3 regions of the Priestia sp. RMT2NF4 genome follow, and region 2 is predicted to be linked to each of the others. Evidence: riboswitches for the same ligand, from Rfam matches in the RefSeq annotation. Region 2 holds a riboswitch; each other region holds the start of a gene.
What was found. Region 2 has a riboswitch for cobalamin ahead of nikA (nickel ABC transporter substrate-binding protein). Riboswitches for the same ligand answer to the same signal wherever they lie in the genome.

Region 1 (8,004 bases), on a different contig from region 2:
GGCCAGGAATGGTTCGAAGGACAAGTAGTTCAAGAAATTGTGGATGTAGTACCTGAAGGCACGGCTTTGTTTGTTGGAAATTCAATGCCTGTTCGAGATATTGATTCTTTCTTCTTAAATACGGAGAAAGATATTCCACTTTTTGTAAACCGAGGAGCAAATGGAATTGATGGTGTGGTTTCGTCTGCTCTAGGCGTAAGCACGGCTTACGATCACACCGTTTTATTTATTGGTGACCTATCTTTTTATCACGATTTAAATGGTCTGCTGGCAGCTAAGATGCATAATTTAAATTTAACCGTTGTGCTAGTTAACAATGACGGCGGAGGAATTTTTTCATTTTTACCGCAGTCAAAACAAGAAAAGCACTTTGAATTTTTATTCGGTACGCCAACTGGATTGAATTTTGAGCATGCCACTCGTCTGTATGATGGCACATTTTCTTCAGCAAGCAGCTGGGAAGAATTTCGACATGCAATGAACCATGCTTTCACAAAAGGCCGGTTACATGTTGTAGAGATTCGCACAACTCGTACAGAAAATGTAGAGACTCATCGCAGTTTGTGGAAACTTGTTTCCGAGGAAATAAATTTGTCAAACGGTGAGGAATAAGCAATGATGTATCAATTAAATGGTGTATCTTACTATGTGCACACCGAGGGAAAAGGAGAGCCGCTGCTGCTTCTTCACGGCTTTACCGGTTCTTCTCAAACCTGGCGTACCTTTATGAAGAAATTCGTTAAAGACTATCAAGTGATTGCTGTTGATATTATTGGTCATGGCCAATCAGCAGCTCCGAAAGAAATCAAACCATATTCAATGGAAGCAGTTGTTGAAGCACTGCATGAGCTGCTTCAACAGCTATCTCTATCACAGGTGAATGTAATTGGATATTCGATGGGAGGAAGGCTTGCTCTCTCATTTGCTCAGCGATATCCACACCTTGTGAAAAAGTTGGTATTAGAAAGCGCATCGCCTGGTTTAAAAACGCGAGAAGAACAAAAGCTAAGAAAAGAAAAAGATGAGCAGCTGGCGAGCCGCATTGTGAAAAATGGAATTGAAGAATTTGTGAACTTTTGGGAGGAAATCCCTCTTTTTCGTTCTCAAAAGCAATTGCCTAGCTATGTTCAAGAAGCGGTGCGTCAAGAAAGACTTTCGCATACAGAAATCGGCCTTTCCAACAGTTTGAAAGGAATGGGAACAGGAGTCCAGCCGTCCCTTTGGGAGAAGCTGGACGATCTGTTGATGCCGGTTTTGCTTATTACAGGAGAAGTAGATCAAAAGTTTTGTTTAATTTCCAAAGAAATGCAAACATTAATACCAAATGCTACTTCTAAAATTATTTTAGGGACAGGCCATGCAATTCACGTGGAACAACCCGAGATTTTTGGTAGAATAGTAAGTGAGTTCTTAGCTACTACATAATTAGGAGGAAATAAAGATGACAGTTGAATGGACATCAGTACGTCAATATGAAGACATTTTATACGAAACATATAACGGAATCGCTAAAATTACGATTAACCGTCCGGAAGTGCACAATGCATTCCGTCCAAAAACAGTAATGGAATTGATCGATGCATTTGCTTATGCTCGTGACGATGCAAGCGTTGGAGTAATTGTATTAGCAGGTGCTGGGGATAAAGCATTTTGCTCAGGCGGAGACCAAAGAGTTCGCGGTCACGGCGGCTATGTAGGAGAAGATGAAATTCCACGTCTAAACGTTCTAGATTTACAGCGTTTAATTCGCGTAATTCCAAAGCCGGTTGTTGCAATGGTATCAGGCTATGCAATTGGTGGAGGCCACGTTCTTCACGTTGTATGTGACTTAACAATTGCAGCGGATAACGCAGTCTTTGGACAAACAGGTCCTAAAGTTGGAAGCTTCGATGCAGGATATGGCTCTGGTTACTTAGCTCGCATCGTAGGCCATAAGAAAGCACGTGAGATCTGGTTCTTATGCCGTCAGTACAACGCTCAAGAAGCACTAGACATGGGATTAGTAAACACGGTCGTTCCATTAGAGCAGCTTGAAGCTGAAACAATTCAATGGTGTGAAGAGATGTTAGAAAAAAGTCCAACCGCTCTTCGTTTCTTAAAAGCAGCATTTAATGCTGATACGGACGGCTTAGCTGGTATCCAGCAATTTGCGGGTGACGCAACGCTTCTTTATTACACAACGGACGAGGCAAAAGAAGGTCGCGATGCATTTAAGGAAAAACGCAATCCAGACTTCCAACAGTTCCCACGTTTCCCTTAAAAAGCTGAAACAGCTTGGTGATTATCATCAGGCTGTTTTTTCAATTTGATTTAGTTAATTAGTATAAAAAGGAGAGAAATTTATGAGTGGCCAAACGATTCCTAATGGGCTTATGCAAAGAGCATATTTGACGCCAAACCGAGTGGCGGTAGAAACACTGCAAACGTCGCTTACTTTTCAAGAGCTTCATAAGCGTGTTCAAAAAGTAGCGCAGCAGCTTTCGTTTAACGGTGTAAAGCAAGGTGATACCATTGCTTTATGCATGAAAAACAGCGTGGAGTTTATTGAGATTTTACATGCGGTTTCTTATATTGGCGCTCGGGTGCTGCTCGTCAATACGCGTTTGACAAATGAAGAAATCAATTATCAGCTAACAGATGCAAACGTGTCGTTGCTTATTACGGATGAAGCATTTTTAACGAGAGAGTTCCAAAGTTCCATTACTCAGCTTCCTTTATCTTCTTTAAAAAGTTCTCCAGAAACAGAAACGTATTTTCAGAAAACGTGGAATCTCGAGGAGACGTTCACCATTATGTATACGTCTGGAACAACAGGTAATCCAAAAGGAGTGCTGCAGACATATGGAAATCACTGGTGGAGTTCCATTGGTTCAGCGCTTAATTTAGGATTAAATGAAAAAGACTGCTGGCTTATAGCGGTTCCTTTGTTTCATATTAGCGGATTATCCATTTTAATGCGGAGCGTCTTTTACGGAATGAAAATCATTTTAGAAGAACGATTTGAAGCAAGAGCGGTGAATGAAGCCATTGAAAACAAAGGAGTAACAATTATTTCGGTTGTCACTTCCATGCTATCGAATATGCTGGATGAATTAGCTGAACGTAAATACCCAAATACATTTCGCTGTATGCTTTTAGGAGGAGGACCCGCACCGCTTACTATTTTAGAGGCTTGTGTGAATAAAGAAATTCCTGTTTATCAAACGTATGGAATGACAGAAACATCTTCACAGTTCGTTACGCTTTCACCTGAAGATAGTTTGCGAAAACTGGGATCAGCAGGTAAACCATTATTTCCGTGTGCAATGAAAATTGTAGATGAGAATGGAAATGAAACACGTGAAGCAGGAGAAATCATTGTTAAAGGTCCAAATGTTACAAAAGGATATTTAAATAAACCTGAAGCTACTAAAAAAGCCCTTCAACAAGGCTGGTTCTATACAGGAGATATCGGGAAAGTGGATGAAGAAGGTTTTCTATATGTATTAGACAGACGTTCGGACCTTATTATTTCAGGTGGAGAAAATGTATATCCAGCTGAAATTGAAAATGTTTTGTTGAAGCATCCCGCTGTTAAAGAGGCCGGTGTAACGGGAGTAGCCGATGGAAAATGGGGACAAGTTCCTGCAGCATGCATTGTTATAAACGAAGACGTTTCAGATGAAGAGTTATCTTTACACATTCAACAATTTTTAGCAAAGTACAAACTTCCAAAGTATTTCGTTCGAGTAGAGGAGCTGCCGCGAACGGCCTCTAATAAAATCATACGCCGGAAGCTATCATCGTTCATACAGAAAGGAATTTAATCGATGATTATCAAAAAAGTACATCTTTATAAAATTGACATGAAGCTTCTTTCTCCTTTTTCAACAAGCTATGGTACGGTCCAGGATCGAGAATTGATTTTGCTTGAAGTAGAAGATGAAAAAGGATTTACAGGATGGGGAGAAGTCGTTGCTTTTTCATCTCCTTGGTATACGGAAGAAACGATTCAGACATGTTTTCATATGTTAGACGATTTTTTAATTCCTTCGCTTCTTCACCAGCAGCTTCAAAAACCAGAGGATGTTCAAAAGTTATTCAAACCTCTAAAGCGGAACAACATGGCTAAAGCAGCTTTGGACTGTGCTGTATGGGATTTGTATGCAAAGCGCCAAAATAAGCCCTTAGCTGAAGTAATTGGCGGAGTAAGGCCTGCTGTAGAAGCTGGAGTGGTAGTTGGCTTAAATGATATTTCCATCATGAAAGAACAAATAAAGACTTATATGAAAGATGGTTATAAGCGCTTTAAAGTGAAAATTAAGCCAGGCGCTGACTATGAGCTACTGAAACAAATTCGAGATGAATTTCCAAGCATTCCTCTTATGGCTGATGCCAATTCAGCCTATACGTTAAGCGATAGTGATTCATTGAAAAAACTAGATGAATTGAATTTAATGATGATCGAACAGCCGTTAAGTTCGGATGATATCCTTGATCATCGATTATTACAAAAGCAAATGAAGACGCCGATTTGCTTAGATGAAAGCATTGTGAGCTATGAAGATGCACGTCATGCAATCGAACAAAAAAGCTGCAAGATTATCAATGTGAAAATCGGTCGAGTTGGCGGAATGTCTGTAGCAAAAAAAATTCATGATTTATGCTCCCTACACGGTGTAAGGCTTTGGGTTGGCGGAATGTTAGAAGCCGGGATTTCACGAGCTCATAACATCGCCCTTGCCACACTGCCTTCTTTCACGATACCAGGTGACATTTCTGCGTCGTCTCGCTATTGGGAAAAAGATATTATTAAGCCCGAAGTAGAGGTAGAAGCCGGAGTAATAAAGGTGAAGGAAAAACCGGGGATCGGATACGATATTGATAAAAAGTTTATCAAAACAATCACAGCATTTGAAAAAGAATACAAATAATTAAAAACCGTTTTTTATGAAAAACGGTTTTTTTATTGATGTTGGCAATGTTTAGTAGAAAAATAGGACAAATTTTTTAAAAAGAGCACATTGTTCCATCAAGCGTGTCAAAACATGTTATGATGGAGTAGTTTGATGAAAAAAGTCGAAGGATTTTATCGTAAAAAACAAAATTATTTTTGAAAATAGGTTGATAGTTTTCTAAGTTGTCCTATATAATGTGTTTATAACATAACACAATATGTTGTTTGTTAAACAATAATAAAATACTATATTTTGTGTTTTCCAGTGAAAAAGGTGTCTGATAAAAAGACTTAAAAGGGAATTTGGTGAAAATCCAAAGCTGTCCCCGCAACTGTGAATGCTGATGAAATAAGGAGATCCACTGTGAGTAAACATCATGGGAAGGCCTTAAAGTAAAAAGAAGCATAAGTCAGGAGACCTGCCTTTTTTATGTCGTTTTATCTTCTTCGGGAGGTGAGAGGGTAGAGCGAGGATTGAGAAAAGACTTAGTGTCTTCTTCTATCTTCGTTCTATTCGCTCACCGAGGTACGGTGAGCGATTTTTTATTTTGAAGTGAAGAGAGGAGCCATATTTATGGTGAATACATTAAAGCCTACAATTCTACATGAATTAACTGCATATATTGAACGTTTAAAAAAAGAATTTACGCAGCTTGATTTTTCTTTGTATGAGGAAAAGGTTATTCAAACTGTTACAGTAAAGGAAAATATGACGGACGAAAAGGTTGCAAACGTACTAATTTTGGCAGCCCTAGAGCGTATTTCAATGGAAGAACCAGATTGGACGTACGTGGCGGCAGACGTCTACTTAAACGAACTATATCGAAAAGCAGCGGACAACCGAGGTTATGATAAAAAAGAGAAGTACGGTTCGTTTTATCAGCTTATTCAAGAACTAACAAAAATCGGCATTTATAATAAACAGCTATTAAAAACATATACAGAAGAAGAAATTAATGAAATTGCTTCAGTCATTATTCCTGAACGCGATCGTTTATTTACATACATTGGATTGCTGACATTAGCAGATCGCTATTTAGCGACATCACATGATAAGCGTGTATACGAATTACCGCAAGAACGTTTTCTTATCATTGCTATGACGCTGATGTCTCAAGAAAAGAAAGAAAATCGAACAGCATTAGTAAAAGAAGCGTACTGGGCGCTTTCTAGTCTATATATGACGGTTGCCACACCAACACTCTCAAACGCAGGAAAGAGCTACGGACAGCTATCTAGCTGCTTTATTGATACGATTGATGACAGCTTACGCGGTATTTATGATAGCAATACAGATTTGGCCACGCTTAGTAAAAATGGAGGCGGAATTGGTGTCTACCTCGGTCATATTAGAAGCCGAGGAAGTGATATAAAAGGTTTTAAAGGCGTATCATCAGGAACAATTCCATGGATGAAACAGCTAAATAATACGGCTGTAAGTGTCGATCAGCTAGGTCAACGACAAGGAGCTATTGCCGTATATTTAGACGTTTGGCATAAAGACATTTTTTCATTCTTAGACGCGCGTTTGAACAATGGTGATGAACGCCAGCGCACGCATGATTTATTCACTGGCGTATGTTTGCCAGATTTGTTTATGGAAAAAGTAGAAGCACGTGAAGACTGGCACTTATTCGATCCTCACGAAGTTCGTACGCTGATGGGCTACTCGTTAGAAGATTTTTATGATGAAGAAGAAGGCAGCGGTTCGTTCCGCACTCGTTACGCTGAGTGTGTAAACAATGAACAGCTTTCAAGAGAAACAGTGCCTGCTATTGAGATCTTCAAGCGCATTATGCTTTCGCAGCTTGAAACCGGAACTCCTTATATGTTCTATCGTGATACGGTTAACCGAGCTAATCAAAACCGACACGCGGGCATGATTTACTGCAGTAACTTATGTACAGAAATCACGCAAAACCAAAGTACAACGGTCGTAACAGAGGAAATTACGGAAGACGGAAAAATTATTATTACAAAGAATCCGGGCGATTTTGTTGTATGTAATCTTTCTTCTATTAACTTAGCGAGAGCCGTAACTGAAGATGTACTTGAACGTTTAATTCCAATTCAAGTACGCATGCTTGATAATGTTATTGAGTTAAATGATTTGCCGGTACTTCAAGCAAAGCTAACGAATCAAAAGTACCGCGCAGTAGGGCTTGGCACATTTGGCTGGAACCATTTGCTTGCCTTAAAGAAAATAGCATGGGAGACAGGTGAAGCGGTAGCATATTGCGATGAATTGTATGAACAAATTTCTTACTTAACCGTGCAGGCAAGCATGAACTTAGCTAAAGAAAAAGGCGCATATCCATTATTTAAAGGCTCAGATTTTGAGTCAGGCGCTTATTTTGAAACACGTGAATACACGAGCGAAGCGTGGAGTGAACTGCGTAGCGAAGTTCAAAGCAATGGGATAAGAAATGGATATTTAATGGCTGTAGCACCTAATTCATCAACATCTATTATCGCGGGTTCTACGGCAAGTATTGATCCGATTTTCCGTAAGTTTTATTCAGAGGAAAAGAAAAACTATAAAATCCCAGTGACGGCACCAGATTTATCGCCAGCAACAAACTGGTATTATAAGTCCGTTTATTTAATTGATCAGCACTGGAGCATTAAGCAAAACGCCAAGCGCCAGCGTCATATTGATCAATCTATTTCATTCAATTTATATGTACAAAATGATATCCGAGCAAAAGAGCTGCTGGATCTTCATATGACGGCATGGAAAGAAAAATTAAAAACGACCTATTACGTACGTTCAACATCAAGTGAAGTCATTGAAGAATGTGAAAGCTGTCATAGTTAAAAGGAGTGAATAATTGATGACAAGCATGTTAAAACGAGAATTAATGAACGAAACAGCTCCGAACCGTTCGACAGGAATCATCAACGGCAAGAGCTCCAATATTCTAAACTGGGATGACGTCCGATTTTCATGGGCGTTCCCTAAATACAAGCGTATGCTAGCTAATTTCTGGACGCCGTTTGAAATTAATATGGGGCAAGATATTAAACAGTTCCCTCAGTTAACCGCTGACGAACAAGAGAGCTTTCTA
Region 2 (8,004 bases):
TAGACCCTGTAGAGATAGGACGAGCAGCTTTATTGGGACATTCCACAACTGGGTTTCCTCTATCTCCTTTAGTACCCGCTACTTTCATTCTGATTGGGCTGGTTGAAGTAGATTTCGGCGAGCATCAAAAGTTTCTTTTCAAGTGGGCCTTTGGGACAACTATTATCATGACAATTACAGCCATTTTAACGAACGCTGTTTCCCTTTAGACTTCTACTATAAAAAAAGGAAGCCGACTACCATAAGGCAATCGGCTCACACATGTAGGATATTGATTTAACACTAACAAAGTACAACACAACAGTAGTAATTATATAATATATTTCATTATTTTGAAAGCGATTTCATATATATTTTTAAAAATATTTTGTTACTTGTTTTTTATAGAAAAGAACCACGTTTCAGCCAATTCGAAACGTGGTTCTTTTCTGTAAGGACTTGCCCTACAGGCTATAAATGTAAGTTACGTTCATTATAGCATGAGCCCATATACAGATTCCATGGTAATTACTGTATGATCTCGTTACTTTACGACTCGTTGTATTTTTCTGTCCATGTGCAGCGTATTCCATGGTTCGTCCTGTTCAGCTAGCCTTTTGATAAAGCCTTGTGAAGCCCAAAAAGGAATAGCGCCAGGTAAGAAAGGATGAGTATGCAGATACAGCGTGTCATAAAAATGACTTTGGGCAAATTGTTCAACTGCTTTTAACAGCTGCTGTCCAATGCCTAGACGCCGGTACGCTGGATCGACATAGCATTTTACAATCTCAGCTGCAGTTCTATGTTCATATCGCTCTTTTAATGCATGAAACCGTCCATCGTAAGCGTATAAACCAATGGTTCCAATTACTTGTTGATTTTCCGTAACAGCTGCAAAAAAAGCAGCGTCTTTCGCTTGAACGTAATGTTCATTAAAATGAAGCAAATCCACAGGAAGCTGATTTTTTTCCAGCATAGGAAATAGCTCATTCCGCATATTCATGACAAACTGAATCACTTCAGCATCCTTTTCTTTTACTTCTTTAATTTGATACATTTGTACTTCTTGCACGTTTACTGTCACATCCTTTTAGCGATCATTGTATACTTTTTCTTTTCTCTGCTTATGCTGCAATGTTAACTACGGCGTTACGTCTAAGTGCTGAGTCAGCATATAATACTCGCTTGGATTTGTTGTCCAGTTTTTCACTTTTTGATTATAAGCAACAACAATGTTTGGATGTACAATCGATGACGTCAGCATTTTTCTATTAATCAAAGCGGTTGCTTGTTTGGCTAACTGATCTCGTTTTGCGTCATCTACTGTTGAATTTAACTGTTCTATCATTTTTGTTAGCGTATCATCATTAATCCGGCTGGCATTTAAACCACCGCCGGGCAAATAGTTCGTACTTAAATAATAGCTGGCATCTCCTCTAGGTGCTGTGATAAGGCTGTACAATGCTAAATCCCAATCATCTTTTGCCATTACATATTCATCGCTATCTTCAACTAGGTGAATCTTAATAGTAATTCCTAACTCTTTGGCATTAGACTGTATAAGCTGAGCAATTAAAGGCAGTTCTGGCAAAGAACTGTATGTGACAAGAGAGAGCGATAGTGGCTTTCCATTTTTGATTGCTTTGTCATTTTTGATTTGATAGCCTGCTTTCTCTAAATATTTTTTAGCAGATGTCATACCTCTTTGCTCATTAGCAGTACTATCAGCAAAAGGAAATTGGGGTAAAAATGGACCTCCAGCCGCTGCCGCTTGATTGTTCATGATGCTGCTAACAATTTCTTTTCGGTTCAATAAGGTATCGATAGCTTTTCTTACATTTTCGTCTTTTAATGCGTCATTAGTTTGATTGTAAAGCAATAAATGGGTGCGCACACTAGGTACTCCACTTACTTTAAAAGACGGATCTGTTTGTAAAGTGCCCAAGCTTTCTAAAGGCGGGCGATAAATAATATCGGCTGTTCCAGATTGAAGAGCAGCAACTCGCGCATTAGCATCTTCGTTAAATCCAAAGATCGCACTTTTCAATTTCACTTTTCCACCCCAATAATTTTCATATCTTTCTAATTTTACTTGATTTCCTTGATCAAAAGACAAGACGCGAAATGGACCCGTACCAATGGGCTTCTTAGCTATATTAGAAGCATCAACATCTATAATAGCTGTATTTGGATGCACTAATTCAGAAGGAAATTTAGGCATTGTTTCTTTTAATGTAATTGTCAGCGCATGACTGTTCGCTTTCATTTCTTTAATATTTAAAGCGTTTTTCATCGCATAACTTTGGTCTATCGTTCTTTGAAGAGAAGACTTAACGGCATTTGCATCCAGCGCTTTTCCATTTTGAAACGTGATGTTCTTTCTTATCATAAATGTCCATGTAAGGCCGTTATCTTTCGTTTCCCACTTTTCAGCAAGCCAAGGCTTTATTTTTAAATCGTCGTTGATTTTAACAAGCGTCTCCCCTACTCCCCCACGAACTGCTGTATAATTATCGTCCGTATGAGGATCAAGCGTTGCAGATGTAAAATTAAATAAAAACGTCACACTTTTATCCGTTTTCTTTCTTTCTTTTATACTTACGCTCTCTTCATTAGGAGCGCAAGCAGTGAGGCAAAGTAACACGAGAAATATCATAGATACAAGTTTTTTATTATTTATCATTCATTTTTCCACCTTCTATTTTAATACACAAAAAAAAGCACTTCTAAAAAGAAGTGCTTGCCTTCACAACAAATTCAGATAAACGTATCCCTTGTTTATCGTATTTTTGATTCTGCCAAAACACCTCCCTATCCTCGTAGGTTATTGTGTGCTGCGATTTATGGCAGGTCTCCTGGCTTCAAGTCATTGCCTTATACCGCCTTCCCGTCTCTAAATAGACAGTGGCTTTTTGACATAAGGCTCCTTGTTACAGTGGCGGGACCGCTCCGGATTTTCACCGGATTCCCTTTTAAGGCAATTGAAAAACAATTGCCACCATAAAAGCTGGTTATTTAATTTAGTAGCGTGCTCTTGAAACTCTAGAAGTGGAAGCTGATGGTGAAATATCTTCATCATCAAATCCAGTGGCAATAACGGTTACCATCATTTCGTCCTTTAAATCTTCATTAATCACAGATCCAAAAATCATATTTAAGTCCTGATCAGAAGCGGACGTGACAATATCTGCTGCTTCCTGTACTTCGTAAAGACTCAGGCTGCTGCCGCTCGTAATGTTCAGCAGCACGCCTCTTGCTCCATCAATCGATGCATCTAGCAGCGGACTAGAAATCGCTTTTTTCGCTGCTTCAATTGCTCGATCTGATCCCGAAGCTCGTCCGATACCCATAAGCGCAAATCCTTGATTAGACATAATTGTTTTTACATCAGCAAAGTCAAGGTTAATCAGCCCCGGAACAGCGATTAAATCTGAAATACCTTGAATACCTTGGCGAAGAACATTATCTGCTTCACGGAATGCTTCAAGCATAGGTGTCTTTTTATCAACGATTTCAAGCAAGCGGTCGTTTGGAATGACAATAAGGGTATCTACCGATTCATTCATCGCAGTAATACCGCCTACTGCTTGCTTGGTACGTTTATTTCCTTCAAACTTGAAAGGGCGAGTAACTACTCCAATTGTTAAAGCATTTAGTTCACGGGCAATTTGGGCAATAACCGGAGCTGCTCCAGTACCAGTGCCTCCCCCCATGCCAGCTGTTACGAATACCATATCTGCGCCTTGCAGTACTTCTTGAATTTGCTCTCTGCTTTCTTCTGCAGCTTCTCTTCCTACTTCTGGATTAGCTCCTGCACCTAATCCTCGCGTTAATGCCGCACCAATCTGCATTTTCACATCTGCTTTAGATAAATTAAGCGCCTGAGCATCCGTATTAACGGCGATAAATTCTACCCCTTGTACACCATGTTCAATCATACGGTTAACGGTGTTATTTCCTCCACCGCCGACTCCAATTACTTTAATTCGCACTAATGGCGATACATCTGCATCAAATCCAAACATTCTAAGTTCCTCCTCAATGATCAAAATTACTTTCTCTTATTATCCGAAAAAACACGTGAAGAACCTTTTACTCCTATGTTTAACGCGTAACTGTTCTTTTGTTTTACAGATTTTATACATTTCTCTTTTAACCTTTAAATCTTTACATCTTTATGTAAAATTATTGTTGTTCTGAAGTTAGTACGCCGAACTCTTTTTTGGTTTTCCCACTCAAAACGGCATATAAGCTTATTGTATCATTCATTTGACAGATGTCTGTATTTAATTTTGAGTAAGATGTGACTAAGAGAATAATATTTTTATAGACAAAATGAGAAAAAGCCCTTAGAAATAAGGGCTTCTCTAGATAATAAACCATTTTATAATTTCCCAGTTAAGAATTGAGCTTCTCCCATACCAAAGCTCCAGTCAGCATTACCGTTTTCAACAATTGAAATCATAATGTCGCTTGGCTGAATTCCGCAGCTTTCTCCCAGCTCTTTTACAATTAATTTGTAAAGAGCTTGTTTTTGCTCTTCTGTTCGCTGTTTGCTCGTCACACTTATAATAACCAAATCCTTGCTTCTTTCAAAGCCAAGACCTGTATCTTCAATAATCATTTCATGAGCAGGATGCTGATGTACAATTTGATAACGATCGCGTTCTGGGACGCCAAAGGCTTCTAGCATCGCTCGATGAGTAGCGTCTAGTAATGTTTTTAACTCTTTTTCGTCTCTTCCTTCTATTACATCAAATCTAAGTAATGGCATACTAAGTAACCTCCAGCTTTTTGTCTAATGTATTATTGCTTTATCATATCACAACTATCATTTGTAAAAAAAAGATATGCTATTCACAATGTGCTCTCTAGTGAAAGAGACCTCAAACTCTTCAATAAAAGCTGAACCTAATAAAAAGAAATGAGCAGCATAACGGCTCATTTCATTAGTACAAAAATATTTATAATAAGAGCTAAAATACATACAGATACAATGGCAATGAGTACGTTCATCACAAGGTTTTGCGAGGATGTTTTAGCTTGTTTTTTCATATCAGCCCGACTCATCTGTTGCTTTTCATGATCACTTTTAGACATCACGTAGCCTCTCCTATTCATCAAAATGTCAGCAGTGTATAAATGATTTTTGAGAAACCTTGATCCAGTTCTTTTGTATAAACAGCAGCACATGCAGGTTACCATCAGTTATTTTAGCATGTTTTGTCAAATAAGTGGACTATGTAGCGCTTCAATTTAGTATTCACAGCCAAATATATTTAAATTCGTTGCTTTTCTCTTCTTTTCTCGCTATTGTTTGAGAAGAAGGATAATTAGATACGATAAAGGATGATACGATATTGAATAACCATACGCAGCTGCCTCAGTATATCTACACATACGCATGCAGCGAAGAGGAACTCTCACTATGTCAATTAGAGAGACGCTCTCTTTTTGAAATTGAAACTGAGAAACCTATCATAAAAAGCGCCGTTAAACTTGATCCAAGCAGAAGCCCTTTTATCAAAGAGCGATTAGATATTATGTATGAATCAGATGACCTTGCAGATATTTGCAAACAAGTAGAAGATATTGACCTTGGAAATCAAACATTTAAACTCATTTTTATGAAAATTAATGACTTGGAAAAAGATCAAAAAATAAGCTATAAAGGTCAGCGTGCGATTGAACGTGATGTGGGTTGGCATTTTGTAGCAGAAGCAGACTTGCATAACCCTGACCATTTGTTTGGAATTGTTCCATTTGAAGGACGCTGGTATTTTGGAAAATATCAAAAAAGCGAAGCTGTATGGCTGCATCATTTGAAGAAACCGCGTGAATACTCTACGGCACTCAGTACCCGCCTTGCAAGAGCTGTAGCTAACATTGCCGTTCCAAAGCCTGAAGGAATCAAAGCGATTGATCCATGCTGTGGTATTGGTACAGTCCTCGTAGAAGCTCTTTCAATGGGCATTGATATTGTAGGACGCGATATCAACCCACTTGTGACCGACGGATCTCGTGAAAATATTGCGCATTTCGGCTTAAAGGGTGATGTCAAAACCGGACCGATTTCGGATGTTACCACTCACTATGACGTAGCGATCATCGACATGCCTTACAATCTCTACACCCACGCGACGCCTGAAGATCAGCTTTCTATTTTAAAACACGCTCGCCGCTTTGCGGATAAAGTAGTCGTGATTACAGTAGACACGATTGACCATATGATTCATGAAGCTGGCTTTTCTATTTCAGATCGCTGCGTAGCGCGCAAAAGCGTATTTTCTAGACAAGTAGTTGTATGCGAATAAAAAAAGACACCAGTCTAACAGGCTGGTGTCTTTTGATTTACCACTCTTTAGGTTCATAGTCTAATTCTTTGAATAGCTGCGTACGCTCTTTTTTCGTTAAATCTCTCCATTGCCCAACAGGCAAGTTGTTTAAGTGAATATTCATAATACGCGTACGCTGAAGTCGGTATACTTCATATCCGAGCACTTCACACATACGGCGAATTTGACGATTTAAGCCCTGTGTTAAAATAATTTGAAACTCGTACTTAGACAGCTGTGTCACTTTACAAGGAAGCGTTTTTGTACCTAAAATTTTTACTCCCTCAGACATGTTTTTGATAAACTCGGGTGTAATCGGCTTATCTACTGCAACAATATATTCTTTTTCATGCTTGTTTTCTGCACGTAAAATTTCGTTAATAATATCGCCGTCATTTGTAAGTAAAATTAAGCCGTCTGAATCCTTATCTAGTCGTCCGACATGATGAATACGCAAAGGGTGATTGACTAAGTCAATGATGTTTCCCTTTACTTTTTTCTCACTCGTACTTGTAATGCCGACTGGTTTATTAAGTGCAATATATACATTATTTCGAGCAATCCGAAGCTGTTGGCCACTTACTCGAATATCATCGCCAGGCTTAACTTGATCTCCGATTTTTGCAACCTTTCCATTAACGGTTACTCTTCCTTCACTAATTAACTTATCTGCCCCGCGTCTTGACGCTTTGCCAGATTCGCTAATAAATTTATTCAGTCTCAGGTGAATCACAACCTTACATTTAAAAATTTTAAAATTTGTCTCTTCTATTAGAAACCGATATGTGTCAATTTCTATACCGTCCCTATCGTAACATGCTATACGCTTCTCGTCTTCTTTTAATTTCATTACTTGACTATATTTTTTTAACAGCAATAGAAGTATAGATCCAAAATACTTTGTAATCTTATTCTTAACATTTCAAGCAATGCTTACACCTGTCAAACTAACGTCAATCTCCACTTCTATGCAAGACCTAAACGTCTAGATTGACTGATCAGTATAGAGTTGCTACCATCAGGTTTTCTTATGCTTCCAGGAGGAGTAACGCTGGCTCTAACAGCTATGGTCGGAGGAAGTTTGTTTGATAAAATTGGATTTAAACCGCTGCTTTTAACAAGTTTAATTCTTTTAACGTTTATTTTAAGTTTGTTCACTACCATTTCAAGAGAAACAACTACGATGACTGCAGCTATTTTATACGCTGCCTTTACAATTGGCGTAGATTTAAGCATAGGACCCGTAATGACGCTTGCTTTAAATCAAGTACCTAAACCTCTTCACGCTCACGGTTCAGCCATTTCAAATACGATTAACCAAGTTTCAGGCGCGATTGGACCAGCTTTGTATACAAGTATTATGACTATGGCTTCTCAGCACTTTATTCAACAATCAAATAAAGCGAATAAAACGCTGTTACAAATAAAAAGTATGACAAGCGGGGTCCATACCGTCTATTATGTAGCCATCGCTTTCGCTATCGTTTCGTTCCTGCTCGCTCTTACGTTAAAGAAAAAAGACCAGCAGCTGGAGACGCAATAAATAAGAAACTAACAAGAGCTGCTCAAGTCATGAGCAGCTCTTGTTACATGCCGAATTTATATTACAAATGTAAAAGCAATCATAGATACTATGAAAGCAAGAATAATAATACCTCTCTTTTTTTCTGTTTTCCATGCTTCAATAGCG
Region 3 (8,004 bases), on a different contig from region 2:
AAATTGTCTGCAGTTTTGGATGAAAACCGAAATAGCCGGCTAGCTTAAACTCAATGTTTTCATGCTGCATTTTATACTGCTTCACCATTTCTTCCAAACGCTTAATTAGTACTCCTGTAAATAAGAAATACGGAAGAATAACCACTTTTTTAGCGCCCAGTTTTAAACATCGTTCCACTCCTTCATCAATCAATGGAGCGGTCACGCCCATAAAAGAAGTTTCGACGATTTTGTAGTTTGTTTTTTCCCAAAGAAGGCGCGTAATTTTATATAAATCACTGTTTGCATCAGGATCGCTTCCTCCTCGCCCTAAGACAATAACAGCCGTGTCTTCAGCTGGAGTTTCTAAATTTTCTCCTGATTCTTGTAATCTCGTTTTTAAAATTTCAAGGGCTTCTTCATGAACGCCAATGGGACGTCCGTACACGAAGTTTACGTGTGGATATTTTTCCTTAGCTTCATCTATAGCCGCCGGAATATGTATTTTTGAGTGGCCAGCTGGCAAGAGCATAATTGGAACTACAACTACATCTGTCGCTCCTTTTGCCACACATGTATCAATGCCTTGACTTACATTCGGACGTTCAAACTCTAGAAAACACGTTTCTACTAAAATAGATGGGTCCCAATCATGCTTCATAGTCGAGATAAACTCGCGAATTTGATCGTTCCCTTCAGGATCTCTACTTCCATGACCGACAAATAAAACTGATTTCATATAATGCCCTCCCATTTTTAATCTCCACACGGAGCTGGTTCTACTTTTATTTTTGGTGTTATATCTTGATAGTCGAATCCATAAACATTCTTCACACGCTTAAAGAATTTATGAAACCGCTCATTTGGATGACCTTTTTCTTTATATTCATGGACAATGTTCTCCACTATTTCAACAATGTCATCGGGCGCTATGCCTTCCGCCACAATTTGACCTGAATGGGCGTTTCGTCCAACCGTTTTAGCCCCTAAAAATAAGTCAAACGCACCTTTTCTGTAGACAATGCCGATATCTTCTTGAACAGCACCGTAACAGGCCATACCGCATCCATTAATACCAAGCTTCAGCTCTTTTGGCATGTCCATTCCACCGAGACGCTTTTGTAATTGTTCCGTATGCGGGATGGCGTCGCTTTTTTCTCCATCACAAAAATCACACGCTTTAATTGTAAACACGTCTCCGACTGGAGATAGTAAAAAGGAAGCTGATTGGAGCTTTTTAATAATCACATCTGGCTGAGCCGTTGGAATTTGCAGTTTGATTTGATGGTCAGGCGTATACTCCATCGTACCTTTTTCACCAACAACTTCTGCTAGTGTTGTCATTTGAACGGGCGTAAACTTCTTATTTGCAAGCCCTGGACTAACTGCCACTTCAAAAATAGACTCAATTGGCTGGTGTACGACCGGTGAAGTAGTTTCACCTAAAATTGCTTGAAGCGCTTCTTCTGCCAGAGCTCGTGAAGCCGCTTTTTCTTCTTTTGTATTCTGAACATCTTCAATAGCTGAAGCCGTTTGCTTTACAGTCTCCTCTTGATCAAGAGCCCATGGTTCTGCTTCTTTTCGAAGTCGCTGATGCGGTCTTAGCGGCTGCTCTGTTTGGTTGAGGGTATATTTCCGCTGATACCCGCGCGGTGTAATCATTAAGTCATCGTAAAAGAACGTAGATGAATTTCCGACAACAACGGTAGTCAGCATGCCTATTTCATGATTTAACATGTCTTTTAAATTGGTCATTACCACTTCTTCGCGGTCACGATAAGCGCTTTTCACAAGACCAACAGGCGTATCGGGGGAACGGTATTTTAATAAAATCCTTTGCGCTTCCACAATTTGTCTTGTGCGTCTTCCGCTTTTCGGATTATAAAAAGCTACTACAAAATCTGCTTGTGCAGCTGCTTCGATTCGTTTTTCGATTAACTCCCAAGGCGTAAGGTGGTCACTTAAACTAATCGTACAGGCATCATGCATCACGGGCGCCCCAAGGAGGGATGCGCATGAATTAATAGCCGAAATGCCAGGAATCACTTCCAGCTCTACGCCCGTTTCTTTTTTCCATCCTTTTTCAATCAACACTTCATACACAAGGCCGGCCATTCCGTATACTCCTGCATCTCCGCTTGAAATGACCGCCACGGTTTTTCCCGCTTCAGCTTGCTTTACGGCTTCTTGTGCACGGCTTACTTCTTCGGTCATTCCTGTACTAATAATTTGCTGATTCGTTAATAGTCCTTGAATTAATTCCACATAGGTTTTATAACCAATGATCATATCACTTTCTTGAATGGCTTCTCTTGCTCGCTGTGTAATATGTTCAAAGCTTCCTGGGCCGAATCCAATAACTAACAGTTTACCTTTCATGCTAGCTCCTCCTTTATGCGTTACTTTTTACTTTGTCAATTCCTTCTATGGAGTCACTCTTTTCCGGAGAAACAAAACCGTTTTGATCATATTCATAAATAAGTGATTCCTTTATGCTGCAGCCTCCTGCTAAATGTTCTTCAACAATTCGATGAGCTACGTTTTCAGTGACCTGCTTGTACCAATCTCCTGAAGGGTACACGATAGCTACAGGAGCATCTTTGCATCTTCCGTTACAGCGCGTACGGGTTGTGTGAACCGCTTCATCTAGATTCAGTTCAGTCACTTTATTTCGAATAGCTTGCGTGGCTTCTTCTCCACCTTTTCTCATACAGCTGCTTCCATTACAAATCAATACGTGATGTTTTGTTCCATTTAAGTTCCACGTCGTCACACTTATTCGCTCCTTTACTAAAAAAACGCCTCTATCAATGATAGAGGCGCAGAAAAATTCAAACTAAGTTTTTGCACTTCCACCTATATCCCGTAGGGTAAGCTTCGCATTAGAAAAAGGCTGGTTTCCTGACTTCGATTCATCACCTGATTGCGCCTTCCCGAATACAGTGGCATATGCAATCAGCTCCTCTTCACAGTGGCGGGTACCGCGCTGGCTTCACACCAGACTTCCCATTTAACGCAATGTGAACATTGCGCACCTTTTTTGCACGATATGTAGTTTTGTGCTACGAGAAAAACCCGCTTCGCTAATATGCGAGCGGGTAAAACGTCAGAATAAAAGTGTACACGAATGCCACTTTAAGCCAACGTTTCCCTTCCCGCTCCCCGGAGAAATAGAAACTTCACAATAAAGACAGGTCTCCTGACTTGTGTATCATTCTACTTGAGAACCTTCCCGTGATTTTTCCACAGTGGTTATACTCGTTCGTCCACACTTACAGTTGCGGGGGCAGTACTGGTCTTTCACCAGTTTCCCTATTAAGCCTTCTTGGCATCTTTACTGTTGCTGTTTGATATATATGAACCTTTTAAACTATCAGAATAATAGAAGTAACTACCATATCATAGCGTACATTTTTTTTTATTTCAACTCTATTCTTTTCGTAAGATACAAGAAGCTATAAAAAAACAAGAGCATAAAGTCAGCTCTTGTTTTTTCATTATATAGCTACTAATGTTAAATGAGGATCATTATAATACACGACTTCTGAAAGAACTTTACAGCCATTTGTTTTTGCAAAAGCTTCTCTCGCCTGCGTTTCAGTTTCAAATTCAAACATTTTCATTTCTTTTCCAGCATATACCGTCAGTACCCACATGAAAAGATTCGCCTCCGATTATTGTAGTGATCGCTATATCCACATTATGACGAAACCATATCCTTTTGAAAACCCATTCTACAAAACTTGTCACAAGAAACTTTTAAAAATTTAAAAACATTTTAACTTCTGTAAATGAACAAAATGTACAAAAGGTTTAAGCCGTATTATACCTCTTTAAAAAAGGTGCTTTTTTTACCAACTGTTGCTTCACCAGTAAAAAAATATATAGTATTTATTAAAAAAAGAAGCCGGACAGCCGGCTTCTTTTTTAGGAAAGGAAAGTACAGACATCACTGTCCCGTCCTGCTCTTTGTTTTGCATAAAAATACACTAATTAAATATTCCTTTCTTAAAGCAGAACCATGTTCGATTGCACATAGTGGTAAAGAAGCTTGTACGTATGGTTCAATGAATCTTGATGCGTTCTCTCAAACGCATGAGAAGAATCAATTCCTGGACCAATTAAGCCGTGTACGATGTCATGCCCGGCACGAATAGCAGCAGAAGCATCTGATCCGTAAAACGGATAAATATCTAATTTGTACTGAATATCATGCTGCTTAGCTAGCTCCACCAAATGCTTTCTCAAACCGTAATGATATGGGCCGCTTGAATCTTTTACACAAATAGACACGGTGTATTCATCAGTAGATTGTCCATCTCCCATGGCACCCATATCAACCGCTAAGTATTCTACCGTTTGAGGCGTAATGTTCGAATTTCCTCCGTATCCAATTTCTTCATTATTTGAAATAAGAAAGTGCGTAGTGTATGGCAGTTCGATCTGCTCTTCTTGAATTGTTTTCACGAGCTGAAGCAATAAAGCTACGCTTGCTTTATCATCGAGATGACGAGATTTAATAAAACCGCTTTTTGTTATTTCTACACGAGGATCAAACGAAACAAAGTCGCCGACTTCAATTCCAAGACTGCGAACATCTTCTGCGCTATGTACTTTTTCATCCAATCGAATTTCTATATTATCTTGATTTCGCTCAGCTTTACCTGCATCTTTATACACATGAACAGATGTTTGATGCATAAGGATGGTCCCTGTAAATACTTCTCCTGCTGACGTTTCGATTTCACAATATTCTCCTTCGATGGAATTGTAGCGGAACCCTCCAATCAAGTCGATTTTCAGACGTCCACTCGGTTTGATTTCTTTTACCATAGCACCTAATGTATCGACATGAGCCGTCAGCATGCGGTGATGATCCGTATCTTTACCGGGAATAGTAGCGACTAAGCCTCCTTTTCGATTGCGATACGTTTGAATATTTAGCTCTTTTACATAGTCTTCGACAAATGAAATCACCTTTTCTGTATTTCCAGAAGGACTGGGAATCGAAACAAGCTTTTTAATTAACTGAACAGTTTCCGTCATTATGACACTTCCTTTGTCTCTCATTTCTTTTATTTTACCATATGTTTCAAAAAAGATAACAGGCAGCTCCAAACAAAAAAGCCAGGCAGCTGCCCGGCTTTTTTGTTTTAAGCTATGTTTGATTTCTTTAATTCATTTGTGTAATTTAATGATTTTTGCTTATCAAATTCGCCTTCAGACTTGGACATTACAATTGCAGCTAAAGCATTTCCTACTACGTTAACTGTGGTACGCATCATATCAAGAATGCGGTCAATTCCTGCAATAAATGCCATGCCTTCAAGAGGGAAGCCCATAGATTCAAGCGTAGCAAGTACAACTACAAACGATGCCCCTGGTACACCAGCCATCCCTTTTGAGGTTAACATTAGCACAAGAAGGAGCTGAATTTGATCCATAATGGAAAGGTCAATGCCGTACATTTGAGCAATAAACAGCGATGCCAGCGCCTGATAAATGGTTGAACCATCTAAATTAAACGTGTAGCCTGTTGGAATAACAAACGATGTAACCGATTTAGAACAACCGAAGTCTTCCATCTTTTTGATAAGAGATGGTAAAACGGCTTCTGAACTTGCTGTTGTAAAAGCAAGAAGCAGCTCGTCTTTTAACACTTTTATGAGCGTAAACATGCTTGTTCCAGCCATTTTAGCAATAATTCCAAGAACCACAAGCACAAAGAAAATCATGGTGAAGTAAACGGCGAACACTAATTTCCCTAATGGAATAAGTGATCCGACACCAAACTTTATAATATTAACACCAATAAGTGCAAATACACCTACTGGAGCAAATTTCATCACCAAATTAGTTACCCAAAACATTGCATCCAAGACGCCTTCAAAAAAAGCTAAAACAGGTTTTCCTCTCTGTCCAATCGAAGCTACGCCTACACCAAACAGTACGGAAAATAAAATGATTGGTAAAAGATCGCCTTCTGCTACCGACTGAAAGACGTTTGTCGGAACAATATGAAGAAGCTCCTGAGCAATCCCTGTACTTTCAGACGTTTTTGCCGTTGCCTCATATTGAGAAATATCGCTTTTTTCAATATGTCCCATATCAACCCCTGCACCAGGGTGGAATAAGTTCGCGGCAATAATCCCCACTACAATCGCAATGGTTGTAACAATTTCAAAATAAAGAATTGTTTTTCCGCCAAGCTTACCTAATTTTTTGATATCGCCTACTCCTGCGACCGCTACGATTAATGCTGAAATCACGATCGGTACGACAATCATCTTAATTAAATGAATAAATATGTCTCCAATTGGCTGTAAAATAGAAATGGCCGTATCGCTTCCGTAAAAGATAGCACCTACAGCTACGCCTAAAATCAGTCCAATTAGAATCTGAGTTGCTAGACCTAACCTTTTCACTTTCTTGCTCCTTTCGCACAGTTGACTTTCATCCATTGAGCATATGCGGTTCAACGAACCGTGTATAAATATACACCCTTACAGCACCTTATGTAAACAGCTCTTTACTAAAAAAATGTAAGGCCGCACATGCAAATTTTTAAAACTTACAGTTCTGTTTTATCATATCAAATGATTGTTGTATACCGAGATTTTTTCGCTGCGTATTTTTCTATTTTTGCTATTTTAGCGAATAAATTAAAAAAATAAAATTTTATATTGAAATATACATTTTAGGTTAGTATAATACGATACATGTTTATTTTTATTATTCGAATATAAAATTCTGAAAATTTTAATTATTCAACACGATAATAAAAAGCATTTATAATTTTGGAGGTTTTAATGTGTCAAACAAAGTTCCTTTTTCATTTATAGTGGTTATTGGCTTTATGCTTTTTGCCCTATTCTTCGGCGCAGGTAATTTAATTTTCCCTGCAATGTTAGGTCAGTCTGCTGGAAGCAATATTTGGTCAGCAAATGCTGGATTTTTAGTAACGGGTGTAGGTCTGCCTCTGCTAGGCGTTCTCGCGTTTGGTTTTTCCGGAAAAGAGGATCTGCAGTCTTTAGCTAGTCGTGTACACCCAGCTTTCGGTATTATCTTTACTACGATTTTATACTTGGCAATTGGACCGCTTTTTGCAATGCCAAGAACGGGAAGTGTTTCGTTTGAAATTGGCGTTAAGCCTTTTTTATCAGAAAATTCAGGTCACCTTCCCCTTATCATTTTCACGGTAATTTTCTTTACGATTACGTGCTTTTTTTCGCTAAATCCTGCGAAAATTGTCGATTTAGTAGGAAAAGTTTTAACACCTATTAAATTAACGTTTATTGGAATATTGGTAGTTGTAGCCGTTGTGAACCCAATTGGAAAATTTGAAGCACCAAGCGAAGCTTATACAACGCACGCATTCTTTAAAGGCTTCCAAGAAGGTTATTTAACAATGGATACACTAGCATCATTTGTTTTTGGAATTATTATTATTAATGCAATTAAAGAAAAAGGAGCAAAGACCAACCGACAAATCATCACAATTTGTGCAAAAGCTACGGCTATCGCTGCCGTTATTTTGGCTCTTATTTATAGTGCATTGTCTTATATGGGTGCTTCAAGCGTATCAGAGCTTGGACGTCTTGATAACGGAGGTACGGTTTTGGCTGAAGTATCAAATTACTACTTTGGCTCTTACGGAGGAATTCTTTTAGGTCTGATGATTACCGTTGCTTGTTTAACAACAAGTGTAGGCCTTGTAACATCTTGTTCATCTTTCTTCCATAAGTTGTTTCCAAGGGTTTCTTATAAGTTGATTGCTGTCATTTTATCAGCATTCAGCGCCGTTGTAGCAAACTTTGGCTTAACGGAATTAATCGCTATTTCGGTTCCAGTCTTAACAGCTATTTATCCGTTAGCTATTGTGTTAATTGCTTTAACATTCTTACATCCTTTATTTAAAGGACGTTCTGAAGTTTACCAAGTAAGCCTTCTGTTCACGTTTATCGTTAGTTTATTTGATGGCTTAAATGCTGCTGGATTCAAAATTGCCGCAGTAAACGATCTGTT

Region 1: it holds a riboswitch for cobalamin, as region 2 does, so the genes downstream of both, ACMX9J_RS17655 (ribonucleoside-diphosphate reductase subunit alpha) here and nikA (nickel ABC transporter substrate-binding protein) in region 2, are expected to answer to the same signal.
Region 3: it holds a riboswitch for cobalamin, as region 2 does, so the genes downstream of both, ACMX9J_RS03960 ((2Fe-2S) ferredoxin domain-containing protein) here and nikA (nickel ABC transporter substrate-binding protein) in region 2, are expected to answer to the same signal.

Annotation. Positions count from the first base shown of each region.
Region 1 is NZ_JBLQZO010000004.1:13,106-21,109, forward strand. Features, by position in the region: gene menD (2-succinyl-5-enolpyruvyl-6-hydroxy-3-cyclohexene-1-carboxylic-acid synthase) at 1-612, shown strand, start outside; gene menH (2-succinyl-6-hydroxy-2,4-cyclohexadiene-1-carboxylate synthase) at 616-1,425, shown strand; gene menB (1,4-dihydroxy-2-naphthoyl-CoA synthase) at 1,442-2,260, shown strand; gene ACMX9J_RS17645 (o-succinylbenzoate--CoA ligase) at 2,343-3,806, shown strand; gene menC (o-succinylbenzoate synthase) at 3,810-4,913, shown strand; cobalamin riboswitch at 5,192-5,378, shown strand; gene ACMX9J_RS17655 (ribonucleoside-diphosphate reductase subunit alpha) at 5,511-7,754, shown strand; gene ACMX9J_RS17660 (ribonucleotide-diphosphate reductase subunit beta) at 7,771-8,004, shown strand, end outside.
Region 2 is NZ_JBLQZO010000008.1:29,694-37,697, reverse strand. Features, by position in the region: gene ACMX9J_RS23675 (CitMHS family transporter) at 1-209, shown strand, start outside; gene ACMX9J_RS23670 (GNAT family N-acetyltransferase) at 524-1,051, opposite strand; gene nikA (nickel ABC transporter substrate-binding protein) at 1,121-2,662, opposite strand; cobalamin riboswitch at 2,807-2,997, opposite strand; gene ftsZ (cell division protein FtsZ) at 3,000-4,004, opposite strand; gene ACMX9J_RS23655 (tautomerase family protein) at 4,364-4,753, opposite strand; gene ACMX9J_RS23650 (hypothetical protein) at 4,921-5,079, opposite strand; gene ACMX9J_RS23645 (TRM11 family SAM-dependent methyltransferase) at 5,340-6,293, shown strand; gene rluF (23S rRNA pseudouridine(2604) synthase RluF) at 6,331-7,047, opposite strand; gene ACMX9J_RS23635 (MFS transporter) at 7,324-7,857, shown strand; gene ACMX9J_RS23630 (hypothetical protein) at 7,914-8,004, opposite strand, start outside.
Region 3 is NZ_JBLQZO010000001.1:779,567-787,570, forward strand. Features, by position in the region: gene ACMX9J_RS03950 (sirohydrochlorin chelatase) at 1-718, opposite strand, end outside; gene cobJ (precorrin-3B C(17)-methyltransferase) at 736-2,358, opposite strand; gene ACMX9J_RS03960 ((2Fe-2S) ferredoxin domain-containing protein) at 2,372-2,752, opposite strand; cobalamin riboswitch at 2,853-3,033, opposite strand; cobalamin riboswitch at 3,151-3,330, opposite strand; gene ACMX9J_RS03965 (hypothetical protein) at 3,477-3,635, opposite strand; gene ACMX9J_RS03970 (M42 family metallopeptidase) at 3,988-5,025, opposite strand; gene ACMX9J_RS03975 (cation:dicarboxylate symporter family transporter) at 5,133-6,404, opposite strand; gene brnQ (branched-chain amino acid transport system II carrier protein) at 6,791-8,004, shown strand, end outside.